2 regions of the Micromonospora sp. CNZ299 genome follow, and region 2 is predicted to be linked to the other one. Evidence: riboswitches for the same ligand, from Rfam matches in the RefSeq annotation. Region 2 holds a riboswitch; the other holds the start of a gene.

Region 1 (3,383 bases), 2.6 Mb from region 2:
CGATCAGCCGGTTGATGGTGCGCAGCAGTGTGGACTTGCCCGACCCGGACGGGCCGATCACGCAGGCCGTGGCTCCGCGCGGCACCGTGAGGTCGACGCCGCGCAGCACCCGGTTCGGCCCGAAGGCGAGGTGCACGTCGCGGACGTCGAGGCTGACCGAGGTGGTCGTGTCGGTGATCATCGCCGGTCTCCTTCGGTCGGGACGTACGCCGGGGTGGTGTCTTCGTCGTCCTCGTCGGTCGGCGCGGCGGCCGGCCGACCGTTGCGCAGCCGTCGGTCGATCCAGTTGACGACGTGCGTCAGCGGGACGGTCAGCGCCAGGTAGAACACCCCTGCCAGCAGCAGCGCCGACTCGTTGCCGGTGGTGGCCGCGTAGTCCTGCCCGATCCGGAACAGCTCCCGCTGGCTGGCCACCAGCCCGAGGAAGTAGACCAGACTGGAGTCCTTGATCAGCGCGATGAGCTGGTTGACCCAGGCCGGCAGCACCCGCCGGATGCCCTGCGGGATGATCACCAGCCGCATCGAGTCGGACCAGGAGAAGCCGAGAGCACGGGCACCCTCCAACTGGGCGGCCTCCACCGACTGGATGCCGGAGCGGAAGATCTCCCCGATGTACGCGGCGGCGATGAGCGACAGCGCCAGGATCCCCAGCGGGTAGGGGTCCGGTCCCCAGACCTGCATGCCCAGCGGGGCCAGCCCGACGCCGATCAGCAGGATCGTGGCCGCGGCCGGCAGGCCACGGAACACGTCGGTGTAGACCCGCGCCGGCCAGCGCAGCCACCGGCTGCGGGAGATTCCGGCGACGGCCAGCAGCAGGCCCAGCACCGAGCCGAGCAGGGCGGCGGAGACCGCCAGGATCAGCGTGTTGGGCAGCCCGACGGTCAGCATCTCGGGCAGCGCCTCGCCCATCGCGTCCCAGTCGAAGAAGGTTTCCCACAGGGTGCTCAACGGATCCATCGGTTGCCTCTCCTACCGCCCTGCTCGCTCGTCACCGGTTCAGGACGCGGTCGACGTGGACGCCGACGGCGCAACGGACGTGGACGCCGACGGCGCAACGGACGCGGACGGTGCCGCCACGGTGCCGCTGCCCGGCGTGAAGTCCGCCGGGATCGGCCGGCCCGGGTAGTACTGCGCCTGCAACCGGCTCCACGTGCCGTCCGCGATGACCTCGTCGAGGCCCTTGTTCAGCGCCTCGCGCAGCTTGTCGCTGCCCTTGGCGACGGCGTACGCGGTCGGCGTCGGGCTGAGCTGCTTGGCCGCCACGGTGATCTTGCCGTTGCTGTCGGCGGCCGACTTCTCGCCGATCTCGGCCGGGGCGATCCACGCGTCGGCGGTGCCGGCCTTGAGCTGGTTGATCGCTCCGTTGTAGTCCGGCACCCGCACCGGGTCGAGCTGCTTTCCGCTGGCGTAGTCGTCCTGGACGGTGCCCTGCACCACCACGACCCGCTTGCCGGCGAGCTGGTCGAAGCCGGTGATCGGGGAGCCGGCCGGGACGTCCAGGCCGAAGTAGCCGAAGTCGTAGCCGTTGCCGAAGTCGACTGTCTTCTTCCGCGCCTCGGTGATGGTGATCGAGGAGCTGCCGACGTCGAACTTGCGGTTGTTGACCTGGGAGAGCAACGCGGAGAAGTCGGTGCCGACGAACTCCACGGTGAGGCCGAGCTTGCCGGCCACAGCGGTCAACAGGTCGTTGTCGAAGCCGGTGAACTTCCCGTCCTTGAGGAAGACGTTCGGCGGGGCGTCGGTCAGGGTGCCGGCCCGCAGCACGCCCGGCTGGGCCAGGCCGTACGGGTTGGCGGTGGCGTCGGACGAACTGTCGTCGCCGCAGGCGGTGAGCGCGGTGGCGGCCAGGATGGTGGCCGCGCCGAGGGCGGCGGCACGGGTCAGGGCAGGAAGAAGTCGCACGGGTGTCTCCGAGAGGTCGTGTCTCGGCACGCACGGGTGTGCGTCGCCGACGGTGCGCCCGATGGGCGTACCGGTGAGGGAGAGGGTTCGGGAGAAGTGCTGCGCTAGTGCGTCATGCCGCGACAGGCGGCGCTGCACATTCGCATCATGTCCACGTGCCGTCGCCGGGTCAGTGCCGGCGAGGGCCAACCGGCGCGGAGTTCTGCGACGTCGGTCGGTGGGGCGGTGCTGAGGATGCGCATGGTTCTCCCGGGTCTGTGCTGACCTGGGTGCCAGGCCACGCTTGCACCGACGTCGTGCCGGTGCCTGGTCTTCACCCGGGGCACCCCACCGCGGAGGAGGGTTGCCGGCCAGCGAGCCGGGGCTTCGCGCTGGCGCTCATGACCTGGGCCGAGGCTAGCAGCAGGCACCGGTGGGTCGTCCAGTCGTTATGAGCACGCTCACCGTGCGCGACGAGGTGCCCGGCACCGCAGGTCAGCCGGCGTGGACGTGTGGCCGGCGGCGTGGGTCGGGCTCCTCGTCACCGTGAGTATCCGCCCGCCGTACGGCGGGCGCCCGCCGGTGCGCGGAACCCAGCCGGCGCCGCGGCGGGTTTCGGGCCCGGGGCAGGGGGGAAGCAGCGCCCCCGGGTCGGCGGGCGTGCGCCGTGCCGGGCGTCGCCGGGGGGAGGGGACTGGGCATGGTCGGTGGCCGTCGCTTCCGCCCGGGTGGTGGCTTCGGTCGCCAACTCGACGAGTACGAGACCAGGGTGGGCGTGCCGCCGTCCACGGAGTCGGCCACTCCGCCCCCCAGCGGTCTGGTGGACAGCGCGGTCTACATCCGAGGGCACCGGATCGCCTCGCCGTCCGGCCTCGCCGAGACGTACCGCTGTCTGCAGGAGCAGGACGGCGCGATGGCCTGGATCGGGTTGTACCGGCCCGACATCGAGCAGATCACGTCGCTGGCCCGGGAGTTCCGGTTGCACGACCTGGCGGTCGAGGACGCGATCAACGCCCACCAGCGACCCAAGCTGGAACGGTACGGGGAGACCCTGTTCGTGGTGCTGCGTGCCGCCCGCTACGAAGACCTCCGCGAGGAGGTCGAGTTCTCCGAACTGCACCTGTTCATCGGGCCGGGCTTCGTGGTCACCGTCCGGCACGGCGAGGCACCGGATCTGGCCGCGGTGCGGCGGCGGCTGGAGACCGAGGCGCACATGCTCGCCCGGGGTCCGGAGTCGGTGCTGTACGCGATCCTCGACCAGGTCGTCGACGGGTACGCGCCGGTGGTGGCCGGGCTGGAGAACGACATCGACGAGATCGAGACCGAAGTGTTCGGTGGCGACCCGAACGCGAGCCGGCGCATCTACGGGCTCAGCCGCGAGGTCATCCAGTTCCAGCGGGCCGCCCGCCCCCTGCTCACGGTGCTCGACGCGCTGGCCGACGGCGCTGGCAGCGGCAGCAGGGACGAGGAGCTGCGCCGCTACCTGCGCGACGTCACCGACC
Region 2 (3,383 bases):
GCGGAGCAGGCGTACGCCGTACTCGTGCAGCGCGCGACCGACACCCCGGCGCCGCAGCTCGGGATGCACCGTCAGCTCGGCGGTGGCGTTGTCGGTGTTGTCGAGCTGCGGCAGGTCCAGCTGGAGGTAGCCGGCCGGCGCGCCGTCCAGCCGGGCCAGCGCCCAGAGCGATTCGGTGCCGGGCATCGGCGTGTGGAACAGCGCGTCGAAGCGGCGTCGGCAGAAGGGTGGGAGGTCCGGCAGGTCGACTTCGGTGGCCGCCGCGCCGATCCGGTACGCCTCGTCGACCGAGGTGTGGTCGGCGCCGTCGAACGACGCGATGGTGATGCTCATGCGGTGAGCGTGCACCGTACAAAAGCGATCGGGCCAGCGAATTACTCGCTGGCCCGATCGAACGTTGGTCGGGAGGGACACTCGCACAACGCCTCCGGCGTTGGGTCGCAAGAACTTCAAAAGTCTTCGGCGAAATGCCCTCCCGCACGGAGCATCTTGCGCCGTCCGGTTCCTGCCGTCAAGTCCGTAGCGGCGGGTTTTCCACACTCACAGCTAAAACCCAGTTACGGACTGATCAACTCGGTTTCACTGAAGTCGGGGTGTCCAGTCAGCCCGGACACCCCGATTTCCGTAAACCCGAGTGGATCAAGACCGGTAGCGGGTCAGCCCAGGAGGCCGGCGTCGCGGGCGGCGCGCAGCGACGGCTTGATGTGGTGGGTAGGCCCAACCTGACCGGCCACCGCGTCGATGGTCTTCAGACCCTCGCCGGTGTTGAATACCACGGTCTCCGCCGTCGGGTCGAGCCGGCCGGACTCGACCAGCTTGCGCAGCACCGCCACTGTCACCCCACCGGCGGTCTCCGCGAAGACGCCCGTGGTGCGGGCCAGGTCGCGGATGCCCGCGCGGATCTCGTCGTCGTCGGCGTACTCCATCCAGCCGCCGGTGCGGCGGACCGCCTCCAACGCGTAGAGGCCGGCGGCGGGGTCCCCGATGTTGAGCGACTTGGCGATGCCGGTGGGCTTGACCGGGGTGATCGTGTCGGTGTCGGCGTGCAGGGCCGTGGCGATCGGGTTGCAGCCGGCAGACTGCGCGCCGAAGACCTTCCAACCGCCGACCGGCGCCTCGACCAGACCGATCTCCACCAGCTCGGAGAACGCCTTGTCAATCTTGGTGAGCAGCTCGCCGCTGGCCATCGGGATCACCACCTGCGCCGGGATCCGCCAACCGAGCTGCTCGGCCACCTCGTAGCCGAGCGTCTTGGAGCCCTCCGCGTAGTACGGGCGGACGTTCACGTTGACGAACGCGGTGTCCTCGAACTCGTCGGTCTCCACCAGCTCGCCACAGAGCCGGTTGACGTCGTCGTACGAGCCGTCGATGGCGACCAGCTCGCCCCCGTAGACGGCAGTGGTGATGACCTTGCCCTGCTCCAGGTCGCTGGGAATGAAGACCACCGAGGGCACCCCGGCGCGGGCGGCGTGCGCGGCCACCGAGTTGGCCAGGTTGCCGGTCGACGCGCAGGCGAACCGGGTGAAGCCGAGCGCCTTCGCGGCGGTGAGCGCCACCGAGACGACCCGGTCCTTGAACGAGTGGGTGGGGTTGGCGCTGTCGTCCTTGACCCAGAGCTGCGCGGTGATGCCCAGCTCGGCGGCGAGGTGCGGGGCCGCCACCAGCGGGGTCAGCCCCGGGTCGAGGGTGACCCGGCTGGCCGGGTCCTGACCGGCGGGGAGCAGTGCGGCGTACCGCCAGATGTTCTTCGGCCCGGCCTCGATCTGCTCCCGGGTGACCGTCGCCAGGGCGGCCGTGTCGTAGTCGACCTCCAGCGGGCCGAAACACTCGTAGCAGGCGTGCTGGGCGGCGAGCGGGTAGCGCGCCGAACAGGCGCGACAGACCAGGGCGCGGGCGGGGCTGGCGGAGGTGTCGATGCCGGAGGCGGCGAGCGTCGACGTCATGTCGAGAGTCCTCTCATCTTTCCCCGCATCGCACGGTGCGGCGGGGACGGAATTGGCACCTGCCCCGCGGGTCGCTCAGCGGTGAGCGCGCGGGGTGGTTGCCGGGGCGTCGTCGGGCCGTATCCCTCAGCCCCTCTGGATGAGGTATGCAGTTGTGCCGTCGAGTCTAGGCAAAGCCGGGCGCGGCCTCCAGGGCAGATCCCAGGTAGTGGGTCAGCGGACGCTCACCGCTGCGGGGTCGGTCACCGCGATCGGGTCGGTGACCGCTGCGGTCCGGGGCAGCGCCGAGGCTCGGGGCCGGGGCCGGGTGGCGAGGTTCGCGGCGACCAGGGCGGCGATCGTGATGGCGGCCCCGACCAGCTCGACGGGCTCCGGGCGGTAGCCGCGGGCGATCTGCACCGCGAACGTGGTCACCGGGACCAGGTTCATGAACAACGCGGCGTTGGCGGCACCGAGTCGCTGCACGCCGGTGTTCCAGGCCAGGACCGCGACCACGGCGCCCAGGATCACCGCGTACGCCAGTTGCGGGGTGACCGCCACGAGGTCGGCGGCGGCCGGCGCGCGCTGCCAGCCGACGGCGTCGGCGCCGATGCTCGCGGCCAGCATCGCGGCCGTGCCGGCGAGTGCGGTCAGCGTGGTGAAGCGCAGCGGCGACCACTCGCCGAAGCGGCTGGCACCGTGCGTGTAGATGCCCCAGCCGAGCACCGCGCCGATCATCATCAGCCCACCGAGACCGAACTGGCCGAGCCCGGTCAGGCTCCCGCGGGTGATCACCAGGCCGACACCGAGGAGCGCCACCAGGGAGAGACCCAGCAGGAGCGGCTTCGGGCGTACGCCGTCACGGGCCCAACGGACCAGTTGGGTGATCACGGGGGTGGTGGCCACGAAGAGCGCGACCTGCTGCGGGGCGGCGTGTTCGAGGGCCAGGCTGGTGAGCAGGTTGAAGCCGGCGAAGCCGACCACTCCGAGCACCACCACCTCGGCCGTCCGGCCGCCCGACCGCAGCGCGCCGGCACCCTCACGGAGCAGGAGGACGGCGACCAGGATGACGGCGGCGAGAAGATAGCGGGCGGTGGTCAGGTTGAGCGGGTCGACCCGGGTCAGCGCGCTGGCCAGGACCGGGAACATCACTCCCCAGGCGAGCACGGCGAGCAGCGGGTAGGCGGCGGCGCGGGATCGCATCGTCAGCTCCAATGTTCGAGTATCGTCGAACCAACGGAACCGACAGTAGGAGCTTGTTCGATAATTGTCGAACAAGGGTTACACTGGTCACATGGAGCCGCACGAACCCGAACTGACCGCCGTACCGGTCACCGCCGTGCTGGCCGCACTCGCCGACGACGTGCGGCTGCAGATCGTCCGGGCGCTCGCCGAGGGCGGCGAGGCGGCCTGCGGCAGCTTCGACTTCGGCGTCTCCAAGGCGACCCGCAGCCACCACCT

The links. A riboswitch is a leader RNA that binds a small molecule or an ion and turns the genes downstream of it on or off. The one in region 2 is predicted to bind S-adenosylmethionine.
Region 1: another riboswitch for S-adenosylmethionine. It lies ahead of CLT68_RS16220 (ABC transporter substrate-binding protein); the one in region 2 lies ahead of thrC (threonine synthase).

Annotation. Positions count from the first base shown of each region.
Region 1 is NZ_PEFG01000001.1:3,455,941-3,459,323, forward strand. Features, by position in the region: gene CLT68_RS16210 (amino acid ABC transporter ATP-binding protein) at 1-181, opposite strand, end outside; gene CLT68_RS16215 (amino acid ABC transporter permease) at 178-957, opposite strand; gene CLT68_RS16220 (ABC transporter substrate-binding protein) at 997-1,902, opposite strand; SAM riboswitch class IV at 2,177-2,288, opposite strand; gene corA (magnesium/cobalt transporter CorA) at 2,582-3,383, shown strand, end outside.
Region 2 is NZ_PEFG01000001.1:867,659-871,041, forward strand. Features, by position in the region: gene CLT68_RS04165 (GNAT family N-acetyltransferase) at 1-333, opposite strand, end outside; gene thrC (threonine synthase) at 657-1,943, opposite strand; SAM riboswitch class I at 1,954-2,089, opposite strand; gene CLT68_RS04175 (DMT family transporter) at 2,157-3,125, opposite strand; gene CLT68_RS04180 (ArsR/SmtB family transcription factor) at 3,217-3,383, shown strand, end outside.